Regions from separate parts of the Mesorhizobium sp. B2-4-13 genome, predicted to be linked through region 2. Evidence: predicted binding sites of a transcription regulator. Region 2 holds the regulator's gene; each other region holds the start of a gene.
What was found. The regulator LexA, encoded in region 2, represses DNA repair genes until DNA is damaged. The targets are predictions, from matches to a motif close to TGTTCNNNNTGTGTTCNG.

Region 1: dinB (DNA polymerase IV) is a predicted target of LexA. The motif match lies at 2,164-2,181, and genes of this name have one in related genera.
Region 3: FJ936_RS11445 (PA0069 family radical SAM protein) is a predicted target of LexA. The motif match lies at 1,840-1,857, and genes of this name have one in related genera.
Region 4: FJ936_RS19290 (helicase-related protein) is a predicted target of LexA. The motif match lies at 3,039-3,056, and genes of this name have one in related genera.

Annotation. Positions count from the first base shown of each region.
Region 1 covers NZ_VFVB01000008.1:227,059-234,535, reverse strand. The annotation lists gene FJ936_RS22240 (dihydrofolate reductase family protein) at 23-610, opposite strand; gene FJ936_RS22235 (NmrA family NAD(P)-binding protein) at 648-1,526, opposite strand; gene FJ936_RS22230 (helix-turn-helix domain-containing protein) at 1,637-2,053, shown strand; gene dinB (DNA polymerase IV) at 2,214-3,461, shown strand; gene FJ936_RS22220 (YkvA family protein) at 3,675-4,058, shown strand; gene FJ936_RS22215 (sterol desaturase family protein) at 4,139-4,672, opposite strand; gene FJ936_RS22210 (NUDIX domain-containing protein) at 4,857-5,321, shown strand; gene FJ936_RS22205 (Gfo/Idh/MocA family oxidoreductase) at 5,368-6,555, opposite strand; gene FJ936_RS22200 (MurR/RpiR family transcriptional regulator) at 6,754-7,477, shown strand, end outside.
Region 2 covers NZ_VFVB01000004.1:591,978-599,454, forward strand. The annotation lists gene gltX (glutamate--tRNA ligase) at 1-592, opposite strand, end outside; gene FJ936_RS14800 (ComEC/Rec2 family competence protein) at 696-3,149, shown strand; gene lexA (transcriptional repressor LexA) at 3,143-3,886, opposite strand; gene FJ936_RS14810 (GntR family transcriptional regulator) at 4,297-5,070, opposite strand; gene FJ936_RS14815 (ABC transporter substrate-binding protein) at 5,221-6,207, shown strand; gene FJ936_RS14820 (ABC transporter ATP-binding protein) at 6,266-7,045, shown strand; gene FJ936_RS14825 (ABC transporter permease) at 7,051-7,477, shown strand, end outside.
Region 3 covers NZ_VFVB01000003.1:718,581-726,057, forward strand. The annotation lists gene FJ936_RS11440 (ribonuclease HII) at 1-458, opposite strand, end outside; gene FJ936_RS11445 (PA0069 family radical SAM protein) at 611-1,765, opposite strand; gene FJ936_RS11450 (glycosyltransferase) at 1,916-2,443, shown strand; gene moaB (molybdenum cofactor biosynthesis protein B) at 2,472-3,026, opposite strand; gene FJ936_RS11460 (4-(cytidine 5'-diphospho)-2-C-methyl-D-erythritol kinase) at 3,013-3,936, opposite strand; gene FJ936_RS11465 (membrane protein) at 3,942-4,127, opposite strand; gene FJ936_RS11470 (S49 family peptidase) at 4,210-5,073, opposite strand; gene FJ936_RS11475 (methyltransferase) at 5,151-5,951, opposite strand; gene FJ936_RS11480 (DUF2007 domain-containing protein) at 5,951-6,175, opposite strand; gene FJ936_RS11485 (polyprenyl synthetase family protein) at 6,364-7,380, shown strand.
Region 4 covers NZ_VFVB01000007.1:1,146-8,622, reverse strand. The annotation lists gene phaR (polyhydroxyalkanoate synthesis repressor PhaR) at 1-185, opposite strand, end outside; gene FJ936_RS19310 (hypothetical protein) at 267-494, opposite strand; gene FJ936_RS19305 (acetyl-CoA C-acetyltransferase) at 481-1,659, shown strand; gene phbB (acetoacetyl-CoA reductase) at 1,766-2,491, shown strand; gene FJ936_RS19295 (hypothetical protein) at 2,688-2,990, shown strand; gene FJ936_RS19290 (helicase-related protein) at 3,223-6,585, shown strand; partial or broken gene FJ936_RS19285 (RNA-binding S4 domain-containing protein) at 6,596-6,983, shown strand; gene fdxA (ferredoxin FdxA) at 7,212-7,477, shown strand, end outside.

The sequences.
Region 1 (7,477 bases), on a different contig from region 2:
CGTGCGGCCTGCACGCCGGTAATCAGCCCGCTGGCGCGTAGCGGCTGACCACCATGCCGCAGGCATAAGACTTCGAGCCGAGCAGAAGCAGGTTTCGGAACCCGCCTTGGTCGAAGATGCGGCGGCCGGCGCCCAGCACGGCCGGATTGACGAACAGCTGGAACTCGTCGACCACCCCGGCCGCGATCAGCGCCGACGCAAAGCCCGCCCCGCCGAAGACGGCCATGTCGCCGCCCTCACCCGCCTTCAATGCGTTGACCTCGCGCGGCAGGTCGCCGCTTACCACCGTCGTGCGCTCCCATCGCGAGGTCTCGAGCCTGTCGCTCGGCACCACCTTGCGCGCTTCGACGATACGCTGGGCGAAGGCATAGAACGGATCGGCCGGATATTTCCGCGCCGCGTTGCCCCAATGGGTGAGGTAACCTTCCTCAGCCATCTTGCGGCTGAGCAGGATGGTGTCGATGCCGGCAAACACCGCGTTGAAATCACGCTTCAGTTCCTCGTCCCAGCCGATGTCGTCGCCCCATCCCCAAAGTTGCCAGGGGTGGTTCTCATTGGCACCGACAAAGCCGTCGACCGACATCTGCATCTGAAGGATCAGCTTTTTCATGGGGTTCTCCTCGTTTCCGGATTCCAGGCAGGAAGGATCACGCCGCGCTTTGCGCACGGGCAAAGGCTTGTGCCCAGCTCTCGAAAGTGGTCGGCGTGGCGTTGCGGATTGACGGTGTCTCAAGTGCCCAGCGTTCACCCTTGTTGAAACTCGCCGCCGTTTCGCCGAGCGCATCGGCAAAGCTCGGTGACAGGCCGTTGGCGATCATCCCGGCGCGCGCCTCAGTGAATGGAGCCGCCTTGTAAGTGACCTGCCTCCCCATCGCGCTGCCCAGGATCGCGGTGGCCTGCTCGAAGGTATAATAGCCGCCGCCATGCAATTCGATAATCCGCTCGCTTGGAAAGCGCGTGGCGTCCAGCAGCGCGGCGGCGCGCTGGCCGACATCGCTGGCGGCAATCAAAGGCATCGGCAGATCGCCACGGAACGGCGTCATGAAGATGCCGGAAGCGGCCTGCTGGACAAAGCCCATGCCCTTGGCGAAGTTCTCCATGAAGAATGAGGCGCGCAAAAACACCAGTTCGTCGAGGCCGAGCGCCGCCAGCCGGTCCTCCATCAAGGCGGCGCCGAGCGAAGTTCCCATCCTGAGATGGGCGTTGAGGCCGCTGAGCAGCACGACGCGGCGCACGCCTGACTTCGCGATCGCCGCCGCCAGCCGCGCGCCGACTTCATCCTCGAAGCCATGAAGATCTGGCGCCGTGACGTCGAACGGAATCATTACATAGGCGCTGTTGGCACCGGAAAAGGCGGAGGCGAGCGCGTCGCTATCGTCAAGCGCGACACCCAGGCTGCGCGCCACGCCGCGCACAATATGCCCCTGCCTGGTCAGGACCTGGGCGACCGCCTTGCCAACCTCGTTGGTGGCCCCGATGACCACGACGGTTCTTGGTGAGCTGATTTTCCCGACGGCCTGACTCATGACGTCCTCCTGCTGGCCAAGTTGCGGCCCAACGATTTACTTTTGGAAGCATTTGACTGATGGAAAGAACGATGTCAATAGTAAAGTGATTTAAAAATGGAACCGTAGAGATGTCGACGCGTGAAAGATCCGGCTGCCCGATCAGCCTGTCGCTGGAATTGCTCGGCGACCGCTGGACGCTGCTCATCATCCGCGACCTGGTCTTCGCCGGCAAAAAGCATTTTCGCGAGTTCCTGCAATCCGATGAAGGCATCTCCTCGCGCACATTGGCCGAGCGGCTGCAGACGCTGCAGGACGAAGGCATCCTCACCCGCTGCGACGACCCTAGCCACGGGCTGAAGGCGATCTACCGGCTGACCGAAGCCGGCATCGATCTCCTGCCGGTGCTGGCCACGCTCGGCGCTTGGGGCAGCAAGCACCGCAAATCCGACGACAAACTCGCCCGTATCGCCGACGAACTGGCGGCCGGCGGCGAGCCGGCGCTGGAACGGATGAAGGCGGCACTGCGGGCGGAGCATGTTGTCTAGGAAGTGGCGCTGCCTCCTTCCGCCCTGTGGAAAAGGAGGCACTTTACGCGCCTCGGTTACGCCCAAAGGACACCGATGCAGCAAAGACCCAATTGACAACGATCTCTGTTTGTTCACTATAGGTTCCTGTCTATCAGCAATCGCGGATGAGCGGAACAGGATGGAAACGACGGCCACCATCCTGCATGCCGATCTCGACGCCTTCTATGCCTCGGTCGAGCAACTGCTCGACCCGTCGCTGCGCGGCAAGCCGATCGCGGTTGGCGGCGGCGTGGTGCTCGCCGCCTCTTACGAAGCGCGCGCCTTTGGCGTGCGCGGCGGCATGCCGGGACGCAAGGCGCGCGAGCTTTGCCCGCAATTGATCTTCGTCGGCGGCAATTTCAGCCACTACCAGCGGCTGGGCGACGCGGCGATCAAGGTGCTCGACGATTTCACGCCGGTGGTCGAACGCATCTCCATCGACGAGGCCTTCGCCGATGTCGCCGGCTGCACGCATCTGTTCGGCTCCCCGCGGGAAATCGCGACGGCGATCCGGGGCCGTGTGCGGGCCGAACTCGGCCTGCCGATCTCGATCGGCGTGGCGCGCACCAAGCATCTGGCCAAGATCGCCTCGCAAGTCGCCAAGCCCGACGGGCTGGTGGTGGTCGAGCCCGGCACCGAGCTTGCCTTCCTGCACGATTTGCCGGTCTCGCTGATGTGGGGCGTCGGGCCGGCCACCAGGGCGCGCTTGGCCGAGATCGGCGTCGAGACCATCGGCGAGCTGGCCCGGACCCACAGCGGCGCCCTGACCCGGCTGCTAGGCCCCGCGGCCGGCGAAAAGCTCGCGGCGCTGTCGTGGAACCGCGATCCGCGCAAGCTGGAGACGAAGCGCCGGGCGCACTCGGCCGGCGCGCAATCGGCTCTCGGGCAAAAGCCGGCCGTGGCGCGAGTGATCGTGCCCACACTGCTGCATCTGGCCGATCGCGTCGCCAGCCGGCTGCGCGCCAAGAACCGCCCCGGCCGCACGGTAACCGTGCGCGTGCGCTTTGCCGATCTCAGCGCCGTCACGCGCTCGATCACGCTGGAACAGCCGATCTCGGCGACCGCCATGCTGGCCGAGATCGCAGGGGATTTGGTGCGCGGCGTGCTCGCCGAGCATCCCCGGGAGAAAACGATCTCGCTGCTGGCGATCTCGGTCTCGCACCTGGAGGAGAGCACCGAACTGCAGCTCGACCTGCCGCTCGGCCTCGCCGACGAGAAGCGCCGCCCGGGCAGCCAAAAAGGCCTCGCGCGCTTTGGCGCCGACCGCGCCATCGACAAGATCCGCCAGCGTTTCGGCAAACAGGCGGTCGGCTACGGTACGGTGGCCCTGGAAGCGGCCCGCTCGGTGCCCGACGCATTCAGGGAACTGGCGGAGAAGGAATTGTGAGCGGAGGAGCCCTCCCCGTCGCTCACGCTTTGCGGATCGATGTCCCGAACCAGGCGGCGCGGTGGTCGTCACCAGCGCCGGCTTTCAATGGGTCTTCTTCACGGCACGCCCGTTGCGCGGCGGGGTCAGTTTGCAGATCGTCGACATCGCTGCAATGATCGAGGGAAGGAGCGGAGACGCCGATGTTCGGGGCCTTCTAAAGAGAGTTGCCGGGTGACTGTCCTCGACAAGGCAAAGCAATGGGCGAGAGCCATCAAGCGCGATGTGACGGCCCTATGGCTGGCCGCCCGCGATCCTCGCGTTCCCTGGTACGCCAAACTTGCCGCCGGCATGGTCGCCGCCTACGCGCTCAGTCCTATCGATCTGATACCCGATTTCATTCCCGTACTCGGATATTTAGACGATCTGATCATCGTACCGCTTGGCATCCTGCTCGCGGTGAAGTTGATCCCCGCCGATCTGATGGCGGAGTTTCGCGCGGAGGCCATTCGCCGATCGAGGCCGACCAGCCGCGGCGGCCTCGCATTCATCGTCGGAATTTGGGTTCTGATGGCCGCCGCGCTCATCTGGTTATTCTGGCCAGATCGCTCGGCCTGATATGGATTTCAGGCTGGGCGTTTCCCGTCGCCCGGCAGACCACGAATGAAGTTGGTCGCCTGGTCGAAAGGTTCCCCACGTCAAAGCCTAGCGGTGCCGAAAATCCGGTCCCAGAATATCGACGTCACGCCGAAATTGGCGTTGTCGTCGATATGGTGGTGCACCGCGTGGCGGCGCTTGAGCGTGTAGAGATAGCTCGGATGGGCCGGATGCCAGTGATGGATCATGTGGTGGACGCTGATGTACCAGAGATAGCCCAGCATCAACCCGCAACTCACGGCGCTGGCGGTCGCGAAGTCGGAGACCATCCAGACGGGCAGGAACGCCACCAGCGCGTGCACGCCCAGGCTGAGCCAGGTGGGCGTGCCCACCGGACTGCGCTCCTCGACATGGTGACGGTCGTGCAGGTCCCGGATCCACGGGACGTGGTGCAGCACGAAGCGGTGCAGCACATATTCGATCAGCGTCCACAGGCCAAGGCAGATCAGCATCGTGCCGACCCAGTCCGGCGCGCTTTCTTCTCCGGCCTCGATCAGTCCGGCCACCCCCAATATGGCGATCACTAGGGGATAGACCACGAAGTCGCTGTAGTAGCCGATCAGACCCAGCTGCATTCGGACGCCTCACCTGATTTTCGACGCCGCCCCAGAAACGATGCTATCAGTTTGCCGGACTCGCGTATGAGGTGCAATGCGGATGCATCTGACATAGCGTCGCAATTTTCAGGTGCAAGATCGGCAGCCATGATCGCTCAGAATCGGCCGGCTTCGCACCGGTGCCGCAAACGGACATGCAAACATGGCAAAACGCAGCGCGGGTCTGCTGATCTATCGCCGGAGCGATGACGGTATCGAGGTGCTTCTGGTTCATCCCGGCGGCCCGTTCTGGGCAAAGAAGGACGATGGCGCCTGGTCGATCCCGAAGGGCCTCGTCGACGGGGGTGAGGACGAATTGACGGCGGCACGACGCGAGACCGAGGAAGAGCTCGGCATCAAGGTCGGCGGCCCTTTCGCGCGCCTCGGCGACTACAGGCAGCCGGGCGGCAAGATCGTCATGGCCTGGTCCGTCGAGACCGACATCGATGTGGCCGCCATCAAGAGCAACACCTTCACCATGGAATGGCCGCCGCGGTCGGGATCGATGAAGGAATTCCCGGAGGTCGACAGGGCCGGCTGGTTCACCTCGGCCGAAGCCGGGGTGAAGATTCTGCAGGGTCAGCGCCCGATGCTGTCGGATTTGGCAGAACAGTTGGGTATCGAATAATTGCCGACGGCAAAAGCTGCCGATCTCCCCCTCGGAGGTCGGCTGTTCATCCCGCAAACCTGGCCGCGGTCCAAGCCCCGCCTGCAGCATTCGACTCCACCGCGGCGGCGACGAACTTCACGCCGCGCGCCCCGTCGATCACGTCGGGCACTTGCGCCGCGCGGGCCGGATCCACCGCGCCGCCCGAGCGGTGGGCGCGGATGATGTCGGCGGCGTCGCGGTAGAAATTGGCGAAGGCCTCGATATAGCCCTCCGGATGCGCCGCCGGCATGCGCGACACGCGGCGGGATTCCTCCGTCGAGCCATGGCCGCCGCGCACCAGCGTGCGGGTTTCCTCGCCATATCTGGAAAAGCGCAGTTCCTCCGGCCGGCCGCCCGACCATTCGAGCCCGGCCCTGTCGCCATAGATGCGCACGGAGAGGTCGTTGTAGTGGCCGGGCGATGTCTGGCTGGCCAGGATCGTGCCGCGTGCCCCATCGGTCCAGCGCACCAGCACATGGGCATTGTCGTCGAGCCGGCGTCCGGGCACCGCGGTGAAGAGGTCGGCCGACACCGTCTCGGCCTCGCGGCCCGAAATGAAGCCTGCCAGGTTGAAGGCATGCACGCCGATATCGGCCAGCACCGCCGACTGCCCCGCCCTCGCCGGATCGGTGCGCCATTCCGCCTGCTTCTGGCCGTCGGCGTCGATCGGCCTGGTCAGCCAGTCCTGGATGTAGGCGCCATGCACCGACACGATCCGGCCAAGCTCGCCCGCCATCACCATCTCGCGCGCCTGGCGCACCATCGCGTAGCCGGTGTTGTTGAGCGTGACGACGAAGCGGCGGTTTTTCGCCCTCGCGAGTGCAACCAGTGCCTCGGCGTCGGCCAGCGTCGTCGACAGCGGCTTGTCGCAGATCACGTCGATGCCGGCCTCGAGGAAGGCGGTGGCGATCGGCGCGTGCAGATGGTTGGGCGTGACGATGACGACCGCCTCTATGCCATCCGGCCGCGCGGCCTCCGCTTTGGCCATGGCGCGGTAATCGGCATAGCTGCGCTCCGGCGCGATGCCGATCTCGGCGGCCGAGGCGGCGGCATTGTCCGGGTCGGACGACAGCGCGCCAGCAACCAGCGCGATCTGGTCGTCGAGGCGCATGGCCAGCCGGTGCACGGCGCCGATGAAGGCATTGCGGCCGCCGCCGACCATGCCGACGCACAGACGCTGGCGCGTCGATCCATCCGATGTTGCATAGACCATGTTTTCTCCTCGGGGCTGATCAATAGCGGGGTCGTCATCCCAGGGCGTAGCAAGGAGCGAAGCGACGCGCGTAGACCCAGGATCTGCGCGGCTGCTTCGCCATGGGATGACGAAATCGCCGAGCCTCGCCCTATCCTCATCGAACACCATTTCCAAAATCCATATTGTAAAACGATCGTATCGCGCTAGCCTGAATTCATGAGCGGGGCGAGAAAACCATCCGGACGATCCAGTGCCGACGAGGCAGCGACGCGCAAACGCGGCCGTTCGCTGGCGGCACTTGGCTATATACAGCCGCGAACCTATGAGGAGCTGCGCGCGGTGCTGTCTTCCGGCACCGTGCATTTTCCCAAGCGCCTGCGCCAGGTGGCGATCTTCCTGTGGCAGCACCCGAGCGAGGTGGCGCTCGGCACCATTGCCCAGGTGGCGGCACAGGCCGGCGTGCAGCCCTCGACGCTGGTTCGCTTCGCCCAGATCTTCGGCTATTCCGGCTTTTCCGATTTCCAGGGCCTGTTCAAGGACCACGTCAAGGGATCGTGGCCGGAAGGCCGCGGCGAGCAGCGCGCCGAGGCCGAGCCCAATGCCGCCACGCATTTCCTGCGCGGCATGGTTGGCGCCTCGCAGGCCTCGCTCGGCCGCATCGAAAGCGGCCTCGATATCGAAAGCTTCGAGAAGATGGTGGCGACGCTGGCCAAGGCGGACCTGATCTACGTCATCGGCTCCAAGCGCGCCTTCCCCGTCACCACCTATCTGTCGCTGACGCTTTCGCAGCAAGGCGTGCGCAATGTGCTGGTCGACAATGTCGGCTCGACTGCGCTCGATCAGGTCGGCTGCATTGGCGCACGCGACGCCGTGCTGGCGGTGTCCTTCAGCCCCTACAATTCGATCACGCCGGACCTGGTGGCCGTCGCGCATGAGCGCA
Region 2 (7,477 bases):
TGACGCCCATGTCGTGATCGTCGACGACGACGGCATGCATGTAGGTCGGGTTGCCGTCCGAACGCAGGATGATGAAGTCGTCGAGATCCTTGTTGGGGAAGCGCACGTCTCCCTGGACCCGGTCCTGCACCACCGTCTCGCCCTCGGTCGGTGCCTTGATGCGGATGGCGCCCTTGACGCCGGACGGCGCCTCCGAGGGGTCGCGGTCACGCCAATGGCCGTTATAGCGTGGCGGCAGGCCCTTGGCGCGTGCAGCCTCGCGCATTGCCTCCAGCTCGGCTGAAGTCTCGTAGCTGTAATAGGCCTTGCCCAGGCGCACCAGCTCCTCGGCCACCTCGCGATGGCGCGGCGCGCGCTCGAATTGGGAGACCGCGTCACCGTCCCACGAAAGGCCAAGCCAGGTCAGGCCATCGAGAATGGCCGATGTGGCCGCATCGGTCGAACGCTCGCGATCGGTGTCCTCGATGCGCAGCAGCATCGTGCCGCCGGTATGCTTTGCATAGAGCCAGTTGAAGAGCGCCGTGCGCGCGCCGCCGATGTGCAGATAGCCGGTCGGCGAGGGGGCAAAACGGGTGATGACCTTGTCGGGCATGGAACTCTCGGAAAACGTCTGAAGCTGGGTGCGGAGCGTGCGGACTTTCGCGCGTTGCGCGTTCATGTAGCATAGGGTGTCGAGGGCGCAAGGGGCAGACCCGATGACTGGACGAGGCCGGGGCTCGGATCGGGGCGAGGATGCCGCTATCGGCGTCAGCGAGCGATCCCTGTTTGCGGCGCTTGCGACGATCCCACTGCCATCTCCGCTCGTGGCTGCGCCCGAAACCAGGTCGCTGCAGGCAGGTGGGCAGGCGCCGGCGCCGGCTCCTGCCGCGGGCAGGATCGCGCGCGTGCGCCGGCAAGTCGGCCTGGTATCCTTGCCTCGCGTGCGCCATGGCGTGGCCCGGGCGACGGAGCTCGAACTCGACCGGGGCATCGCGTTCCTGCTGGTGCCGGTCTGTCTGGCCGTTGGGGCGATCGCCTATTTCTCGCTGGCATCCGAGCCCGACTTTGCAAAACCCGTCGCGGTCGTGGTGCTGATGGCGGTCTGTGCCTTCGTCTCGCGCTCCTGGTCGAAAACCCATCTGTGTTTCATGGCAGTGCTGTTGTGCGCGCTGGGCCTGCTCGCGGCGAAGGTCGAAACATGGCGAGCCGGAACCCGGATGCTGGGTTCGGAAATCTCCACCCAACTGACCGGCCGCGTGGTCTCGCTCGAAGAGATGGAGAGCGGCCGCATCCGGCTGACCATGGACGTGATTTCGACCGCCCGGCCAAAACTGCGCTATGCGCCGGAAAGGGTCCGGCTTTCCGCACGCAAGATACCGCAGGGAATGACCGCCGGCTCGCTCATCACAGGCTACGCCAAACTGTTGCCGCCGACCGGCCCGGTGCGGCCGGACAGCTACGACTTCTCTTTCGACAGCTATTTCGCCGGCATCGGCGGCAGCGGCTTCTTTCTCGGCAATCCAACGGTTGTTTCCGCCGACGACGGTGAGATGCCGCTATCGGCTCGCCTTTTTTCAGGCATCGAAAATGCCCGCGAAGCCATCGCCGACCACATCAGGGGCAGCGTCGGCGGCGCTGAAGGCGAGATCGCGGCGGCGCTGATCGTCGGCGTGCGCGCCGGCATACCCGATGAAATCAATGAAGCGATGCGGCGTACCGGCATCTATCACATCATCTCTATTTCGGGACTGCATATGGCGCTTGTGGCCGGCACCATCATGGGTCTGCTGCGTGGTGCCTTCGCGCTGTTTCCAGACTTTTCCGCGCGCCGGCCGGTGAAGAAATACGCGGCCGCCGCCGCACTGTTCTCGATCGCGGCCTATCTCATCATTTCCGGTGTCGTCGTTGCGGCCGAACGCAGCTTCATCATGCTGGCGGTGATGCTGATTGCCGTCTTCTTCGATCGCGCTGCGCTGACCATGCGCAATCTGGCGATCTCGGCGATCGCCGTGATCCTGGTCTCGCCTCACGAGGTCGTCGGCCCGAGCTTTCAGATGTCGTTCGCCGCGACCGCGGCCCTGGTTGGCGCTTATGCCGGCTGGGCCGATCACCGTGCGGGAAAGACGCGGCCACCGCCGCCAAAGCGATCCCTGGCGGGGTTCCTGACGCGAAAATTCCTGCTGGCGACAGGAGGATTGGCCATGACGTCCATTATCGCCGGCAGCGCCACGGCACTGTTTGCCATCTGGCATTTCCAGCGGGTATCGCCGCTCAGCCTGTTCGCCAATCTGGCCGTGATGCCGATCGTGTCGGTCGTGATGTTCCTGGCCGTCGCCAGCGCCCTGCTGATGCCATTCGGACTGGATTGGCCGGCTCTCTATCTCATGGGCAAGGGCCTGACAGCAATGATCGCCGTGTCGGCGTGGATATCGGAGCGCTCTCCGGTCGATGGAGTCGGGCTGATTTCGCAGCAATCCGTGCTGCTGGTCACCGTCGCGCTGGTTATCGCGACGATGGCGACGACATGGCTGCGGCTCGCGGCGCTGCCATTCGCGCTTGCCGGCCTGTTGACTGTGTCGCATACGCGCGCGCCCGATGTGCTGATCTCGGAAGATGCGCGGCTGGTCGCGCTGCCGATCGGCAATGGCGAACTGGCCGTCAACCGGGAACGTCCGAACGAATTCGCAACCGACAACTGGAAGCGCGCCCTGATCTCCGAAACAATCGTCAAACCGGAAATGTTCGACACGACAGACGGGCAATTCGATGTTGCCAGTCCCACCGACCTGCCGCTGGGATCGCCCTTCTACTGCCGCGAAGGCCTGTGCCTTGCCAGGCACCCTTCCGGCGCGATCATTGCCTATGTCGAGGACCGCAAGACCACCTGGAAAGCCTGCGCTTTCGCCGACCTGATCATCGTCAATGACGCAACCGCCTATGACGCCTGCCACAATCCACTGGTTCTCGTCGTCACCAAACGGCAGCTCGCCCGCAAGGGAAGCGCTGCCGTCTTCTTCAATCCCCAGTCGGCCACGACCCGGGCCGCGATCGCATTCGCCGTCGACGGACCATACCGGCCCTGGCACGAACAGCGAAAATTCTCACGCGAGGCGAGGGGGCTGCCGCCGTACAAAAAACCCGACAAGCCCGATAACAAGCCGGTTCAGTAGCGCCTGATCAATCCGACCAGCTTGCCTTGTACCTTGACCCTGTCCGGCCCGAAAATGCGCGTTTCGTAGGCTGGATTGGCGGCCTCGAGAGCGATCGAAGCGCCTTTGCGGCGGAACCGCTTCAGTGTCGCTTCCTCTTCGTCGACCAGTGCCACGATAATTTCGCCCGGGCTTGCCGTGTCGGCATTGCGGATAATGACCGTGTCTCCATCGAAGATACCAGCCTCGATCATCGAGTCGCCCTTGACCTCCAACGCATAGTGCTCGCCGCCCATGATCATGTCCGGCGGCACCGAGATCGAATGCGTCTGATGCTGGATGGCATCGATCGGCACACCGGCGGCGATACGGCCCATGACCGGGATGGACACGGCTGAAACCGCATCGTCGTCGTTGCCGGCCGCGGGCAGGCGCGAAGGCGCAGCGGCCGGCCTGATCTGGCGTCCGAGACTGCCTTGGCCAAGGCTGCCTTGGATGACGCTTGGCGAGAACTTCTTTGCCGCATTGAGGCCCGGCGCGATCGAGTCCGGCAGCCGCAGCACTTCCAGCGCGCGCGCCCGATTGGGTAGCCGGCGAATGAAGCCGCGCTCCTCCAGGGCCGTGATCAGGCGATGGATCCCCGACTTGGAGGCAAGATCGAGTGCTTCCTTCATCTCGTCGAAGGAAGGCGGTATCCCGCTTTCCTTGAGCCGTTCGTGGATGAACATCAGCAGTTCATGTTGCTTGCGTGTCAGCATGGCGGCCCCCAAGACATTGAACGAAAGGTTGAACCAGAATCGAAAAAACAAACCCAGAACAAACACTATCTGTTCCAGTTGTGTTCTGCAACCGTTTAAAGTTTAATGAATTTGTTAAGGGGTCTGAAGTTTTTTGCCCGCGACGGCGGGCAGCAACCAGTCCTTTCTGCCATCGGCAGGCGCATTGAAATCGTTTTGGTTAATGGCCTGTGGCCCATCCGCCGACGAGGCTTTGGCATCAGTTAGTTGGAAGGCTTCTCCTCGGAGGGACGTATAATTCGCGGAGCCATTATTCGCGGAACGAAACGAAACCAAAATGCCAACGATTGGTAGCTTCGGGCGGCCATGGATCCGGGCGTTCGGCGCACTCCGGCCAGCGCGTTCGAATAGGCGTCGCGGAAGCGCTGAAGTTATCCCGAACCCGCCTTCAAGCTGCCGGCGCGAGCGGCGTATCTGGTAGCGCCGCTGTCTTCGCTGTGGACATAGACGTGCAGTGTGTAGCCGATATGCGCCGTCATCAGCGCCTTGGCCCGCTCGATGTCACGGTCGAGCGCCGCTTCCATGATCGCGGTATGGTGTTCGATCGCAATCGCTTCGCGCAGCGCTTCGATTGCCTCTTCATAGCCATCCTTGAGGCCGGCCGCGGCCCGCAGTGTCGGCGCCAGACCAAGAAAGCGATGATGCCGGCGCAACTGATCCGAGATCGTCGAGCGGAACCGCAACAGCCAGTCGCATGTGGCGGCGCTCAGCAGCGCCGCATGGAAAGCCTCGTGGTTCTCGTCCCATCTGTCGACGGCCGCGTCCGAGGGATCGTCGACCGCCGTCTTGCAACGCGAGAGCCGGTAGTGGGCGGTGACCACGGCATCCTCCCACTCCCTACCGCCTTTTTCCATAGATTCGAGGAACAGGGGTATCTCGACCACCATCCTGGCGCGTGCCAGATCCTCCAGCTCGGCCCGCGACACCGGAGCCACGGCAAAACCACGATTGCTGATCGCGGTGACCAGGCGTTCGGCCTCGAGCCGCGACAGGGCTTCGCGCAACGGTGTCCAGCCGACGCCATAGGTGCCGCGCAGCGCACTCAGTTTGAGCGGGGCGCCGGGCATGAGGCGCGTGGTCAGGATGTCGCGCCGCAACAGCTGATAGGCGGCTTCCGTTTTTGTGGAACTCGTTTCATTCAGCATGGTGATCAATCCGTCGTCTGGCGAAAAGTATATATGATAGTGCGTCACAGCAACAATTATATATAATGTTTGACACAGACCAGCGGACTCACCATGATCGCCGTAGTAGCCGCGTTTCCAAGCGGCCCTGATCAAATCTGGGAGGAAATGATGTTGAAGTCGAAATCCGCTTGGTTGTCGGGCTTGGCCCTGGCAGGCGCATTGATGGTCAGTGCCGGCAGTGCCGCGGCCGATCAGATCCGTATCGGCATTGCCAATTTCGGCGAGCATCCGCAATTGAACGCCGCCATAGCCGGCTTCAAGAAGGCGCTGACGGATAATGGCTTCGTCGAGGGTAAGGACGTCGTCTACACGGAGAGCCACACCAATTTCGATGCATCGCTGGTGCCGCAGATGATCGCCAAGCTGCAGGCCGAGCAGCCCAAGCTGATCTACACCATCACCACGCCGGTATCGCAGATCGCCAAGAAAGCGCTTGCCGGTTCCGGCATTCCGATCGTTTTTGCCGCGGTCACCGATCCGGTGGCGGCCAAGCTGGTGCCGTCATGGGACGCCGGAGACGAAGGCATGACCGGCGCCAGCGATCTGCAGGACGTCGCCGCGGTGATGGCCTTCACCAAGAAGCTGCTGCCGAACGCCAAGCGCTTCGGCGTGCCTTATAATCCCGGTGAGGCCAATGACGTTGCCTTGGTCGAAAAGATCAAGGCGGCGGCACCGGCCGCCGGTTTCGAGGTGGTGGAGGTCGGCATCGACAACGTCAATGACATCCAGCAACGCATCGCTTCGCTCGCCGGCAAGGCCGACGTGATCTACGGCCCGGCCTCGAACCTGATCCAGCCGGCGATCGCCGCTGTCTCCGCGGCCGCGCGCCAGGCCGGTATCCCGGTCGTCAACTCCGATGACAGTGCGGTCCGTAACGGCACCGTGCCGGCGAGCTTCGCGGTCAATTACACGCAGGTCGGCGTCAACGCCGGCAACATCGCCGCCGAGATCCTCAAGGGCAAGGATCCTAAGACGATCGCGCCGTCGCGCCCGGCCTACAAGGACCACATGGCAACGATCTCGCGCAAGGCGATGGCCGCGTTCGGCATCGAGATACCGGCTTCAATGGCCGATTGCGGCTGCATCGTCGACTAACATCGGAACTGCTGGGGTGACGGCGTCGGCGCCGTCATCCCGAGGTCAGGGAGAAACGATGCTCGAGATTCGATCCGCGCGCAAAGTGTTCTACAAGGGCCAGGCCGACGAGAAGGTCGCGCTGGACGGTCTCAGCCTGTCCTTGGCCACCGGAGAGTTCGGCATCGTCATCGGCTCCAACGGGGCCGGCAAGAGCAGCATGCTCAACGCCATTTCCGGCGCCCTGATCCTCGATTCCGGCCAGATCCTGATCAACGGCGCCGACGTGACTGCAATGCCGGTGCACAAGCGCGCCGCGAAACTGGCGCGCGTGTTCCAGGACCCGATGCGCGGCACCGCCGCCAGCATGACGGTTGCGGAAAACATGCTGCTGGCCGATTTGCGCAGCCAAAAGCGCACCTTGCGCCCGGGGCTGAACACCACCCGGCTTGCATCCTACAGGGAACGCCTGTCGATCCTGGGTCTCGGTCTGGAAAATCGTCTCGACACGCGTGTCGACCTGCTCTCCGGCGGGCAGCGGCAATCCTTGTCGCTGATCATGGCGGTCGGCGGATCGCCGGACTTGCTGCTGCTCGACGAGCACACCGCGGCCCTCGACCCGCGCACGGCCGAAATCGTCATGCAAGCGACCGTGCGCGCCGTCAACGCGCTGAAACTGACGACTTTGATGGTGACCCACAACATGCAACACGCCGTCGATTATGGCAGCCGGGTGATCATGCTCGATGCGGGCCGGGTGCTCCTGGAAGTCGCCGGGCAGGAGAAGGCGAGGGTCACGGTTATCGATCTGATCGGCCATTTCTCCGTCAAGACCGATCGCATGTTGCTGGCGAGCTGATCATCATGGGTTTTGTTGGGAACGTTCTCACCAGCTTCGTCGCGATCATGCCGGTCACCCTGGCGCAAAGCCTGATCCTGGCCTTTGTCGTGCTCGGGATCATGATCCCGTTTCGCATGCTGAATTTTCCCGATCTCACCAGCGAAGGCGCTTTTCCGCTGGGCGGCTGCGTCTGCGGCGTTCTCCTTGCCGCCGGCGCATCGCCGCTGATGGGCGTTGCTGCCGCCCTTGTCGCTGGCTTCGCGGCGGGGTGCTGCACCGCCTTCATCCATCTGCGCTTCCGCATCCACACGCTGCTTGCGGGCATCCTGATGATGACGATGCTCTACAGCATCAACCTTCGCATTATGGGCAAGTCCAACCTGTCCGTCTTCGGTTCGCCCTCGGTGTTCGACTGGGTGCCGTTCGCGCGGCCGGGTTTCCCCGCCAGCA
Region 3 (7,477 bases), on a different contig from region 2:
TGGGAGCGCTGGTCGCCCTTGATCAGCGCGCGCCCCTCGCAGGGCAATCCCGGCGGCACGTCGCGCCCATCGGCGAGCGCGAGCTTAGCCTGCACCGGCAGCCCGACCAGTGCGCGGCGCATCGCTTCGAGGCTCGCCTTGAGGATGTTGCTGCCATCGATGCCCTCGGCGCTGATCGACGCCATCGAGACGCCGAGAGCGGAGCCGATGATGTGCAGGAACAGCGCTTCGCGCTGCAGGTGGCTAAGCCGCTTGGAATCGTCGAGACCCTCGGGAATATTGGCGGGGTCGAGCACCACTGCCGCCGCGACCACGGGGCCCGCGAGCGGGCCGCGGCCGGCTTCGTCCATCCCCGCGACCGGCCACAAACCATCGGCCATCGCCTTCGTCTCGAAGGAGAAATCGGGTTTCTCGACGATTTCGAAGAGAGGCGGAGAATCAGAACGCGCGCGAGCCATGTTGCGGCGAGGTTCGCATCGGCTCCGATTCTCCGCAAGTCCCTCCGGGTCGGGTGGGGCGCCGGACCGGGAGGGCACCGTCTGCAGGCCGGGGCAGGCCGGACGGGATTTCTTTGCCACGGCGGCAATGAACAGCCGAGGCGATTTTCGGTTCAGAGCAGCATCAACTGCTCCTGGTCCTTGCCGGCAGCGACGAACTGGTCGGTCCGCAGCGTACGCCGCTCGGCATTGAGGCCGAGCCGCTTGGCGGTGATTTCGAAGCGCCGGCCGATCTGCCAAGCATAGGGTCCGGCGCCCTTCATGCGCTTGCCCCATTCCGAATCGTAGTCCTTGCCGTCGCGCATCGAACGGACCAGCGACATGACGTGGCGGTAGCGGTCGGGATAGTGGCGCAGCAGCCAGTCCTTGAAGATCGGGCTGACCTCCAGCGGCAGGCGCAGCACCACATAGCCGGCTTCGCGCGCCCCGGCATGGTGCGCCGAGTCGAGGATGCGTTCCATCTCCTGGTCGGTCAGGCCCGGAATGATCGGCGCCACCATCACCGAAGCGGGGATACCGGCATCCGAAAGCTGCCTGATCGCCTCCAGCCGCTTGGTCGGCGTCGATGCCCGAGGTTCCATCGTCCTGGCCAGCATGCGGTCAAGCGTCGTCACCGACAGCGCCACCTTGGCTAAGCCCCGCTCCGCCATGCGCGACAGAATGTCGATGTCGCGCACGACCAGGGCTGACTTGGTGACGATGCCGACCGGGTGGCCGCGCGCCTCCAGCACTTCGAGGATTTCGCGCATGATCCGGTACTGCTTCTCGATCGGCTGGTAGGGATCGGTATTGGTGCCGATGGCGATGGTGCGCGGCTGGTAGCCATCCTTTGACAATTCCTTGTCGAGCAGGCGTGCCGCGTCGGGCTTGGCGAACAGCTTGGATTCGAAGTCCAGGCCCGGCGACAGGCCCATGAACGAGTGTGTCGGCCGCGCGAAGCAATAGACGCAACCGTGTTCGCAGCCGCGATAGGGATTGATCGACCGGTCGAAGGAGATGTCGGGCGATTCGTTGCGGGTGATGATGGTGCGCGGCTTTTCCACCTGCACCTCGGTCTTGAAGGGAGGAAGTTCCTCCAGCGAACTCCAGCCATCGTCGAAGACATGCCGGCTGACAGGTTCGAACCGACCGGACGGATTGATGCCTGCCGACCGGCCGCGGTTGCGGTCCGGACGGACCCGCATGCCGCTCTGCTCGATCATTGCATTGGCCATTTCGGCTCGTCCTGCTCCGAAGGCTGCAATGTCGGCTCGCATGATCGGTTCCATCTTCGCCCGCTCCCAGGGACTGTCCATGTTGTGTCGAATCGCTCTGTTCATGAAATTATTCCTATTTTCTCGATGAGAACAAATCAAGAACTTTCTATGGTGCGCTGCAAAAACTGGCGCCGACCAACGCTTTCCGCTATTCGGCTAACCATGCTCAGTGTTCTGATCGAAACGCACAATGACGAGGAGGGGCTCGCCCGTACGCTGGCGACGCTGATTGGCGGCGCGGTCGAGGGCGTGGTGCGCGAGGTTGTCGTCTGCGACACGGGCTCCAGCGACCAGACGCATCGCGTCGCCGAGCATGCCGGCTGCCACTATGTGGGGAGCGGCGGCATCGCCGCCGGCATCCGCCAGGCCAAGGGTGACTGGCTGCTGTTTCTCGAACCGGGTGCGAGGCTGGTGGAGGGCTGGATCGACGCCGTCGTCGCCCATACGGCCAGGCAGACAATAGCGGCCCGGTTCTCGCGGGCGCGGGGCAGCCGTCCACCGTTCCTGGCCCGGGTCTTTTCGGCAAACCGCGCGCTCGCCGACGGACTGGTGATCAGCAAGCGACAGGCGGCATCTCTGTCCAAGAACGCCGGCACCGCCGAGGCCTTAGCGCGCGGGCTGGCGACCAGGCGGCTCGACGCCGAAATCTGGCCAGCGCAGCCGAAGCAGCAGCACCGCTCTCGGGGGTGATTTTTGCAACGGCTCTGCGTGGCGTTGCTTACGAAGCCGATTTGCCGCGCCGCAGATGCTCGTCCAGGCGCGGCATGATCTCGACGAAGTTACAGGGCATGTGCCGGTAATCGAGCTGTGGCTCGAGGATACCGTCCCAGGCGTCCTTGCAGGCGCCGGGCGAGCCCGGCAGCACGAAGACGAAAGTGGCGTTGACGACACCGCCGGTCGCCCGGCTCTGGATCGTCGAGGTGCCGATCTTGTCATAGGAAATGCGGTGGAACACTTCCGAAAAGCCGTCCATGCGCTTTTCGAAGATCGGCTCCAGCGCCTCGGGCGTCACATCGCGTCCGGTAAAACCGGTTCCGCCAGTGGTGATCACGACGTCGACGGCCTTGTCCCGCGACCACGCCAGAACGGTGTCGCGGATTTTTTCGCGGTCGTCGGTGACGATATCGCGGGCGGCCACGATGTGGCCGGCCTTGGTAATGCGATCGGCCAGTGTCTGCCCGGATTTGTCGTCGGCCAGGCTGCGTGTGTCGGAAACAGTCAGCACCGCGATGCGCACCGGAATGAAGGCACGGCTCTCGTCAATTCTGGCCATCTCGCCCAGCCTCCGACGCCATGCTGCGCGTTGCCGCGACGAACCAGTCGGGCTGGCGGCCGCGGATCTCGGCCGCAGCGCGCTTGGCGACATTGCCGGTCTCGAACAGGCCGAAGCACGTCGCGCCCGATCCGGACATTCGTGAAAAGCCCGATCCGGCCTTATCAAGCCACGAAAGCGCCCTGCCGATGGCGGGCTGCATCGCAAGGGCTGGCCGCTCGAGATCGTTGCGGGTGATTTCCAGCCAGTTGCGCAGGCTGTGAAACTCGATACTGCGCGGCAGCGGCGGCAGCGGCTCATTATCGCGATGCGAAAGTGCGGCGAAGATTTCCGCCGTCGAGACCGGCACACCCGGATTGACCAGCACGAGACCCAGTGCTGAAAAATCCGGCACCATCGACAGTTCCTCACCAATGCCGCGCGCGACCAGCGGCTTTGCCGCCAGGCACATCGGCACATCGGCGCCAAGCGAAAGACCGATCCGCGCCAGTTCGGCGCTGTCGAGCTCCAGCCCCCAGCTCGCGGTCAGCCCGCGCAGCACGGCCGCCGCGTCGCTCGATCCTCCGCCCACGCCGGATGCGACCGGAAGGTTCTTTTCGAGCCTGATGCTTACCGGCGGCGTGCTCCGAACGCCGGCGGCCTGCCGCAGGGCGTCGCGGCCCTTCAGCACAAGATTGCCGCCATCGAGCGGTACGTCCGCCGCATATCGGCCGGACACGCTGAACTCATCGGCGTCGGCCGGCGCGATCTCGATCCTGTCGCCAAAGCGCGTGAACACAGCCAGGCTTTCGATGAGATGATAGCCGTCGGCGCGCCTGCCGGTGACGTGCAAAGCTAGGTTTATCTTGGCGGGTGCGGCCCATGTCCGGACACGCTGACCGGATTCCGCAGTCTCGATTGCGAGTGAAATGAGGGTCAGTCCTTGGCCAGCCGGTATTCGCCGGTCTGCGGATCCTTGACCAGCGTTCCCATCGCGCCGTTGGCCGCCTGTTTTTCGGTGCGCCGCACCTTGGCCGTCACGCGTTCAGCCTCGCGCACGAAGGTGCGGTAACCGAAATAGGCGGCGACGCCGACGACGGCGAAAAAAATGAGCTGCGGCATGTCAAACTCCTACCACGCTGGGCCGGTAAGACCGGCCGGTCGGGTCTTTCGGGCAACCATGCTAGACGCTTTCATGGCTTTTTCAAAGCCCGAAGCGCGCCCACGATGCGCGCTCTTCCGCCGCATCGATGACGCCGCTGGCGGCAACTGCGGCGATATCGGGTGCCGAAAAGCCCTTGCTCGAGCCGAACAGGCCAAAGCGGCCGAACAAACCGCGCGGCGCCGCCACCAGCCTGAGCTGGGTCTTCGGCCCGAAGCGGGTCTTCAGCACCGTGCGCATGTCGCCCAGCGCATCGACGAGGCCGAGCTCCAGGCCTCGCTTGCCGGTCCAGAACAGACCGGTGAACAGGTCCGGATCGTCCGCCAGCTTCGTACCGCGGCGCTCCTTGACCAGATCGATGAAGGTCTCGTGCACTTCGAGCTGCAGCACCTTGAGCCGCTCGACGTCTTCCTTCTTCTCGGGCTTGAACGGATCGAGCACCGCCTTGTTCTGGCCGGCGGTGTGGACACGGCGCTCGACGCCGATCTTCTTCATCAGTTCCGGGAAACCGAACGAGGCCGACACCACGCCGATCGAGCCGACGATGGAGGAGGGATCGGCGAAGATCTCGTCGCCGGCGACCGCGATCATGTAGCCGCCGGACGCCGCGACATCCTCGACGAAGACCAGGACCTTTTTATTCTTCTCGACCGCAAGGTCGCGGATGCGCTTGAAGATCAGCCGTGACTGCACCGGCGAGCCGCCCGGCGAATTGATCGAGATCGCGACCGCCGGCGCCTCGAAGGAAAACGCCTTTTCGATCAGTCCGGCGGTGGAAGCAAGCGACAGGCTCGGCCGGAACTGGCCTCCGCCGGCCATGATGGTGCCGTGCAGTCGGATGACCGGAACGGTGACGACGGAGGAGCGCCAGGACTTCGGCAGCAGGCGGTTGAAAAGACGTTTCACGATGGCGTGGTCTCCGGCGATGGTTGCAGGCATGTAGGGATTTCCCGGCCAACGGCAATGTGTAGGCCGCCAACAGCTCAGTCTCCGAACAGCGAGGCGAGCCCGTTGGTGATCATTTCGCTGCGCTCGTCGGGGCCGTTGCCCGATCGCGCGTGAAGCATCAGGGGCGGACGGATGGCGAGCTTTCCTCGTGCCCCAAGTGCTGCCCGCACGATAATGCGGATTGCGGCCGCGTCCGGGCGAGGGTGCACGGCGAGCATCTCGGCTTCGCCGAAGCGGCCTGAAATCGCGTCGAGAATGGCGCCGAGCTGTTCGGGCCGGGCGATGACGGCAAGCCCGCCGCGCGGCCTGACAACCGCCGCCGCACTGCGGATCCAGCTTTCGAACAGTCCGTCCTCCATGACATGCGCTTCCTTTCTTAGCGGCTCGGGAGTGGCGCGGTCCCGGGCGGCGTTGAAAGGCGGGTTCATGATGACGAAGTCGAAATCATTGTCGGCAAGGCCGGTGGCGGCCCGGGCGCGGCCCGACACGGTGACATCGGCGACGAGCACGGCAGCGCGATCGCTGAGGTGCGCGTTGCCCGGATGGGCAAGCGTGGCTGCCGCGAAGGCCGCCATCTCAGGCGCCCGTTCGACCAGCACAGCCTGGGCACCCGGACAGCGCGACAGCACCGCAAGACCGGCAGCACCGGCGCCGGCCCCGAAATCGGCGAGCCGGCCGCCAAACGAGGATGGTACGGATGCGGCCAGCATCATTGCATCCATCCCGGCGCGATGGCCGCCATGCTTGGGCTGCACGAGCCAGAACCGGCCGCGGTGGAACGCATCGACCGTGTGGGCCGGCGTATCCGGGACAAGGGCGGCTGGCGCGGCCGACATTATTTCCCCCGGATCTCGTTGGCGATGCCGGCATCGGTCAGGATGCGGCGCGCGGCGTCGGCCTGGTCGGCATCGACCATGACGCGTCGCGGCAGGATACCAAGCGAGCCGTCGAGCACGCTCATGTTCTGGTCGGCGACGAAGCAGCCGATCCCGGCATCGCGCATCAGCGATTCGACAAAGGAGATGATGACGGCGTCGTTGGTGCGGATGAGCTCTATCATCGCAAGAAACTCGCAGGTTGCGGCGTGCATGTAAACGTGCGGCCGCATTCCCGCATTTCCCGGCGTTGACACGCTGTCGCCGCCGCCGCGCCAATTCGCCACTTGCCGTGGCCGTGCCAGCGGCCCTAGAGTCTTGTCGGGACTAAGGGTGCCGTCGCACGCGTTATACCAAGACGGGAGTGATTGTCGTGGGTGTCGTTCTCAACATCGAAAACGGGAAGCGGGAGCCCGCCTCCATCAAGGATCTCATCGATCTGACTGCTGCCGATATGGGACGTGTCAACGAGCTGATCCTGTCCAAGGCCGGCTCCGACGTCGAGATGATCCCCGAGGTCGCCAATCACCTGATCTCGTCCGGCGGCAAGCGGCTCAGGCCAATGCTGACGCTGGCTGCGGCGCAGATGTTCGGCTATGCCGGCGAGGGCCACGTCAAGCTCGCCACTTCGGTCGAATTCATGCATACGGCCACGCTTCTGCATGACGACGTGGTCGATGAAAGCGGCATGCGGCGCGGCAAGAAGACCGCCCGCATGATCTGGGGCAACCAGGCCAGCGTGCTGGTCGGCGACTTCCTGCTCGGCCAGGCCTTCCGCATGATGGTCGATGTCGGCTCGCTCGAAGCGCTCGACATCCTGTCCAGCGCAGCCTCGATTATCGCCGAGGGCGAGGTCATGCAGCTGGCCGCCGCCAAGAACCTCGAAACCACCGAGGACGAGCATTTCGCCGTCATCAAGGCCAAGACCGCCGCGCTGTTTTCGGCCGCCGCCGAGGTTGGCCCGGTCATCGCCCAGGCAACCCGCAACGACCGTGCGGCGCTGCGTTCCTACGGCATGAATCTCGGCCTTGCCTTCCAGCTGATCGATGATGCGCTGGACTATGGCGGCACCAGCAAGGATCTGGGCAAGAATGTCGGCGACGATTTCCGCGAGGGCAAGGTGACCTTGCCGGTCATCCTCGCCTACCGGCGCGGCAGCAAGGCCGAACGCACCTTCTGGAAGCGCGCCATCGAGGACAATGTCACCGACGACGCCGGGCTGGAAAAGGCGATCGGCCTCATGACCCGCCACGGCGCCATTGCCGATACGATCGGGCGCGCCCGCCATTTCGGCGAGATCGCCCGCGACGCGCTGGCGCCGCTGGAAGAGACGCCGCAGAAATCGGCGCTGATCGACGTCATCGACTTCTGCATCAGCCGCGTGAACTGAGCGCCTGACGGCTTCCTGCCGGGGGCCGTCAGTGAAAAGACGCCTGTGAATTCGCCCTGCCGTATCGACAAGCCGCACCACCGCAAATTATCTATAA
Region 4 (7,477 bases), on a different contig from region 2:
ATGATCTGGGTCAGCACCGGATGCGTGATGTCGTCGCCGGTCTTGGCGTCCTGGACGGTGAACTCCTCGCCCTTCTTGACCATCTCGGCCAGATCCTCGAGCGTCACATACGTACTCGTCCCCGTATTATAGAGGCGGCGATTGGCGTATTTCTTGATAATGATAGGGTCGTCTTTTGCGGCCATCTGCATCCTCCCCGGATCCCGGCACGCCTGAGTAAGCAGCCGGTAACGATTGCGCCCTTTTTGAGGATATGCGCAAAAGCCCTACAATTCCAAGCAGTTTGTGCACTGCGGGATCATATAATGCTGCATAGCAGGCAAAATATGCTGCGCGGCAGCGACCGGACCGCCGACACCACGATGCGCGGCCCGCTTGCGGCGCATCGGCGCCATGCCGATTTCCGGTTTGACTTGGGGGTGGGAAAGGGCAAAAAAGTCCTCAACGGCACAACAACACCCTTGAAGTCTGGAGAAGAAAATGTCCGCTTCCATTGTCATTGCCAGCGCCGCGCGCACGGCTGTAGGCTCCTTCAACGGCGCCTTCGCCGCCACGCCCGCGCATGAGCTCGGCGCCGTCGTCGTGCAGGAACTTTTGGCGCGTGCCGGGGTCGAACCGGCCGAGATCGACGAGGTCATCCTCGGCCAGGTGCTGACCGCGGCGCAAGGCCAGAACCCGGCCCGCCAGGCCTCGATCCTTGCCGGACTGCCCAAGGAAACCACCGCCTGGGGCCTCAACCAGGTTTGCGGTTCGGGCCTGCGCGCCATCGCGCTCGGCATGCAGCAGATCGCCACCGGCGACGCCAAGGTAATCATTGCCGGCGGCCAGGAATCGATGTCGCTGTCGCCGCACGCCGAGCACCTGCGCGCCGGCGTCAAGATGGGCGACTACAAGATGATCGACACCATGATCAAGGACGGGCTGTGGGACGCCTTCAATGGCTACCACATGGGCAACACCGCCGAGAACGTCGCCCGCCAGTTCCAGATCACCCGCGACGACCAGGACCAGTTCGCACTGGCCTCCCAGAACAAGGCCGAGGCCGCGCAGAAGGCGGGCAAGTTCAAGGACGAGATCGTCGCCTTCACCATCAAGGGCAAGAAGGGCGATACGGTTGTCGATCAGGACGAATACATCCGCCACGGCGCCACGATCGATGCCATGACCAAGCTGAAGCCGGCCTTCGACAAGGATGGCACGGTGACCGCCGCCAATGCCTCCGGCATCAATGACGGTGCCGCCGGCGCGCTGCTGATGAGCGAAGCGGAAGCCGCAAGGCGTGGCATCACCCCGCTGGCGCGCATCGCCTCCTGGGCGACCGCCGGCGTCGATCCGGCGATCATGGGCACCGGACCCATTCCCGCTTCACGCAAGGCCTTGGAACGGGCCGGTTGGTCGGCAGGGGATCTCGACCTTGTCGAGGCCAATGAGGCGTTCGCCGCACAGGCCTGCGCCGTCAACAAGGACATGGGCTGGGATCCCTCGATCGTCAACGTCAATGGCGGCGCCATCGCCATCGGCCACCCGATCGGCGCCTCGGGCGCCCGCATCTTCAACACGCTGGTCTTCGAAATGCGCCGACGCGGCGCCAAGAAGGGGCTGGCCACCCTATGCATCGGCGGCGGCATGGGCGTCGCCATGTGCGTGGAGGCTTTCTGATAGACTTTGGACGGGCGGCGCAAGCCGCCCGTTTCACATGTGGTGCCTGTCGTAAATCCAGTGCCTGCCAAGCCCGACAACAGGGCGATTTCAAAAGGGGAAATGCATGACCAAGGTTGCAATCGTCACGGGTGGATCGCGTGGCATCGGCGCGGCGATCTCGATCGCTTTGAAGAACGCCGGCTATTCGGTTGCCGCGAACTACGCCGGCAATGACGAGGCGGCGGCGAAGTTCAAGGCGCAGACCGGCATTCCGGTCTACAAATGGTCGGTCGCCGACTATGACGCTTGCGCGGCCGGTATCAAACAAGTCGAGGCCGACCTCGGCCCTGTCTCGGTGCTGGTCAACAATGCCGGCATCACCCGCGACGCCATGTTCCACAAGATCACCCGCGAGCAGTGGAAAGAGGTGATCGATACCAATCTGTCCGGTGTCTTCAACATGACCCATCCGCTGTGGGGCGGCATGCGCGACCGCAAGTTCGGCCGCGTCATCACCATCTCCTCGATCAACGGCCAGAAGGGCCAGGCCGGTCAGGTCAATTACTCCGCCGCCAAGGCCGGCGACATCGGCTTCTCGAAGGCGCTCGCCCAGGAAGGCGCCCGCGCGGGCATCACCGTCAACGTCATCTGCCCTGGCTACATCGCCACCGAGATGGTCAAGGCAATCGACGAAAAGGTGCTCAACGAGCGCATCATCCCGCAAATCCCCGTGGGTCGCCTTGGCGAACCGGAAGAGATCGCGCGCTGCGTGGTCTTCCTCGCTTCGCAAGATGCCGGTTTCATCACCGGCTCGACCCTCACCGCCAATGGCGGCCAGTACTTCGTCTGAGACGTCTGCTCGCGCAGTCCAACGCTGCGGATTCATGCGTACCCTGCGATAAGCGGACCGGAAAATCGGTCCGCTTCCAAATGGCGCCTGACTCTTGGAAGACATCGCTGTGACGCAATGCCCCAATCCGGCACGCAAAGCTTAATGCCGATAAGCGCGTCTGTGCGAACCCTGTGATCAAGCCTGTGGATTCTCGGTGGATAAGCTGTTCACAACACAAGATATTGGGGGAACAAAAAGAGAAAATACGGCCGGCGCTGCTTTGTCGCCGATTCGTTCCGGCTTTGAGCCCAATGTTAAGATTAATGGCCGCGATAAGCTGCTATTCTTTAACGTCGAGTTTAGAAAGATTAACAGTTTCATAAGTTTAACGGGGCGCGCACCGTATCGCCCTCATCGTTCCCGGCGAAAGTTAACGGAAGGACCCGCCCAGCATAAAACGGGCCAGTTCGGCGATTCAGCATGTGGTGAGACTCGTGGAAACAAAATCCATATCTAGCCGTGAACAAAAGCTGAATCTGACGGAGTCGCCGATTCGTCGCTGATTCGTTCCAGACTCGTTCCAACTGTTAAGCAGGGGCTGATTTGCGGAGTGAGACGGGCGTCTCCGGAACCCTGCCGGAACATTCTGCTTTCGCTTCGCGCCCGAAATCCCTATGTGTCGGCTGTCATACGCGCCGTCCTGGCACGCTCCCGACCACGAGAGGCCAGAAAGCCTTATTTCCGAGCCGATGAACATCCAGCCGAAACACACCGAGCCGCTGATCCTGTCGGGCCGCGACGTGACCGCCGTGCTTGGGCCGACCAACACCGGCAAGACCCATCTCGCCATCGAGCGCATGGTGGCGCACGAAACCGGTGTCATCGGCCTGCCGCTGAGGCTGCTGGCCCGCGAGGTCTACACGCGCGTCTGCGAAAAGGTCGGTGCCAACAAAGTGGCGCTGATCACCGGCGAGGAGAAGATCCAGCCGCCGGGCGCCAGATATTCGGTCTGCACCGTCGAAGCCATGCCGCGTGAAACCGACGCCGCCTTTGTTGCCATCGACGAGGTGCAACTGGCCGGCGACCTCGAGCGCGGCCATATCTTCACCGACCGCATCCTGCATCTGCGCGGCCGCCAGGAGACGCTGCTGCTTGGCGCGGCCACCATGCACGGCATTCTCCAGCGGCTGCTGAAAGGCATCTCCGTCGTGACGCGGCCGCGGCTGTCGCATCTCGCCTATTCCGGCTCCAAGAAACTGACCCGCTTGCCACGGCGCACCGCGATCGTCGCCTTCTCCGCCGACGAGGTCTATGCCATCGCCGAACTCATCCGCCGCCAGCAGGGTGGTGCGGCCGTCGTGCTCGGGGCGCTGTCGCCCCGCACCCGCAACGCCCAGGTGGCGCTGTTCCAGTCGGGCGATGTCGACTACCTCATTGCCACCGACGCGATCGGCATGGGCCTCAACCTCGACCTCGACCATGTCGCCTTCGCCCAGAACCGCAAGTTCGACGGCTACCAGTACCGCAATCTGACGGCGGCCGAACTCGGCCAGATCGCCGGCCGCGCCGGCCGGCATCTGCGTGACGGCACGTTCGGCGTCACCGGCCAAGTCGATCCGCTGGACGAGGACCTCGTCCAGAAGATCGAGGGCCATGACTTCGACCCGGTGAAGGTGCTGCAGTGGCGCACCGCCCAATTCGATTTCGCCAGCCTCGATGCGCTGAAGCGCTCGATCGAGACCAACGCCCCGGTCGAGGGCCTGACACGCGCGCTGCCGGCCGTCGATGCGCAAGCGCTCGAACATCTCTCCCGCGACGAAGACATCCGCGCGCTCGCCACCAACGCCAAGCGCGTGGCGCTGCTGTGGGAAGCCTGCGCCCTGCCCGACTATCGCAAGATCGCGCCTGCCCAGCATGCCGACCTCATCGCCTCGATCTACATGGACCTCGCCCGGCAGGGCCATGTCGACGAGAACTACATGGCCGAACAGGTGCGCCGCGCCGACACCACCGAGGGCGACATCGACACGCTGTCGCACCGCATAGCCCAGATCCGCACCTGGACATTCGTGTCGAACCGGCCCGGCTGGCTGGCCGATCAGGCACACTGGCAGGAAAAGACGCGCGAAATCGAAGACAGATTGTCGGATGCGCTGCATGAGCGGTTGACGAAACGCTTCGTAGACCGCAGGACTTCCGTCCTCATGCGGCGCCTTAGAGAAAATACCATGCCTGAAGCCGAAATCAGTCCTACCGGAACCGTCCTTGTCGAAGGCCATCATGTCGGCGAGTTGCAAGGGTTCCGCTTCACCGCCGACCAGACCGCCGGCGGCGAAGACGCCAAGGCCGTGCGCACTGCCGCGCAAAAGGCGCTTGCCGCCGAGTTCGAGGCACGCGCGGAGCGCTTCGGCGCCTGCGCCAATGGCGATCTCGCGCTCGGTTCGGACGGCACGCTGCGCTGGATCGGCGCGCCGATAGGCACGCTGGTCTCGGGCGAAGACGCGCTGAAGCCGCGCCTGGTGTTGCTGGCTGACGAACAGCTGACGGGCCCGGCGCGCGACAAGGTCGCGGCGCGCGCCGAACGCTTCGTCAATTTCCAGATCGAGTCGTTGTTGAAGCCGCTGGTCGATCTGAAAAATGCCGAGCAGATTTCCGGCATCGGCCGTGGCATCGCTTTCCAGCTGGTCGAGAATTTCGGCCTCATCAACCGTCGTGACATCGCCGAAGAGATGAAATCCTTGGACCAGGAAGGCCGCGCGGCGCTGCGCCGGCTTGGCGTCCGCTTCGGCGCCTACCACGTGTTCGTGCCGGCGCTGATCAAGCCGGCACCCGCCGGGCTGGTGACGCTGCTGTGGGCGTTGAAGAACGACGGCAAGGACAAGCCAGGCTTCGGCGACGTCGTCCACGCGCTGGCGTCGGGCCGCACCTCTGTTGTCATCGACCCGGCCTTCGACAAGGCCTTCTACAAGCTCGCTGGCTACCGCAATCTCGGCCGCCGCGCCGTGCGCATCGACATTCTGGAGCGGCTGGCCGACCTGATCCGCCCGGCGACCAACTGGAAGCCCGGCCTTGGCCAGCGTCCGGACGGCGCCTATGACGGCCAGTCCTTCATGGTGACGCCGCCGATGATGTCGATCCTTGGCGCCACCGCCGACGACATGGAAGAGATCCTCAAGGGTCTTGGCTATCGCGCCGAGCCGAAGCCGGCCGCGGAAGTCAAGGCACGGCTGGAAGCGCAGGACAATGCCGCGCGGGAAGCCGCCGCGGCCAGGCAGGCAGCCGAAGAAGCAGCCCGCGCGGAACAAGCCAAGGCGGCGGAAGAGGCGGCTTCGCCGGCCGCCGAGGGAGTTGAACTGGTGCCGGATGCGGCAACCGACGTGGAGACGGAGGTTCCAGCCGAAGTCGCCGCCGACGCGCCGGTGGAAGCTGTCGCGCAAGAGCAGGCGGAAGCCACCGCTGAAGTTGCGGAGGAACCTGTAGAAGCCGCCGAGCCGGCGCCGGTTGAGCCGCGGGCCGAACCTGAAACTGCCGAGGTAGACGCGGCACCCACGGAGGAAACCGCAGCGGCGGAGCCCGCCGTCGAAGCCTCCGCGTCGACTGAAGCCGCCGAACCGGCTGCAGTGGCGGAAGCCGCCGGCGAACCCGTGCCGGAAGCCGAAGCGCCAAAGCCGATCCTGCTGTGGCGCCAAGGTCGCTTCGACCAGCGTCCGCGTCATCGCGACGGCCGCAACAACCGGCCGCAAAACGGACAGGCGCGCGGCCGAAGCAACGCGCCGGCCGGCGGCGAACAGGCAACAGCCGCGCCCGCGGACCGTCCCACACACGAAGGACGCCGCGACGGCGCCGGAAAGCCGCGCTTCGACCGCTCGAAGTTCAAGCCCAAGCCGCAAGCTGAGGGCGCTGAGCGCCGCGACGGCCGCCCGCAGGGCGAGCGTCCCGAGCGCCGAGAAGGCCGGCTAGACTGGAAGGGCGGCAGACCGGAAGGCAAGGGTGCCGATCGCGGCGGAAAGCCCGCTTTCCAGCCCAAGCCGCGCGAGGAGCGCCCGGTGCGTTTCGATCCGGACTCACCCTTCGCCAAGCTCGCCGCCTTGCGCGACCAATTGAAGAAGTAAACTCGCATCGATGGTTGCTGAAGGCCGTCAGCGCATCGACAAATGGCTGTTCTTCTCGCGCGCGGTGAAATCGCGCTCGCTGGCGGCCAAATTGGTGGTCGCCGGCCGCGTGCGCATCAATCGCGACAAAGCAGCGCAGGCCTCCGATCTGGTCAAGCCAGGCGACGTGCTGACCATCACGCTCGACCGGCGTATTTTCGTCTGGAAGGTGCTCGGCGCTGGCGCGCGGCGTGGCCCGTCCGAGGAAGCCCGCACCCTTTATCAAGACATGTCGCCCCCGCCCGCACCAAAGGGGCGACGCCCCGCCCGACGCTATCGCGGCGCTGCGCGAGGCAGGTAGCGGCCGGCCGACCAAAAAAGAGCGTCGCCAGACCGACCGATTGCGCGACGAAGATTGAGCCTGCCGATCGACGCAGATGTGCGCTCCCGCGGCAACGGCAACTAAAACAGATTTTGCACCGGCAAACGAAGGTCGGCGAGGGGTGTGGGACCGTCGCGGCACCGCCGACCTGAAATTCAATTCCCAAACTCTGGCGCCGCTGGGAATGGCTACCCTTGCAAGCAGCCCATAAAGGCGTTACCTCACGGAAAAAGCCAACAAAAACGGGACGTCCCGGAGCCGACCGATGACCTATGTCGTGACCGACAACTGCATCAAATGCAAATATATGGACTGCATCGAGGTCTGTCCGGTCGACTGTTTCTACGAAGGCGAGAACATGCTCGTCATCCATCCCGACGAGTGCATCGACTGCGGCGTCTGCGAGCCGGAATGCCCGGCCGACGCGATCAAGCCCGACACCGAGTCCGGCCTCGACAAATGGCTGCAGATCAACACCGAATATGCCGATAAATGGCCCAACATCACCGCCAAGAAGGAGCCGCCGGCCGA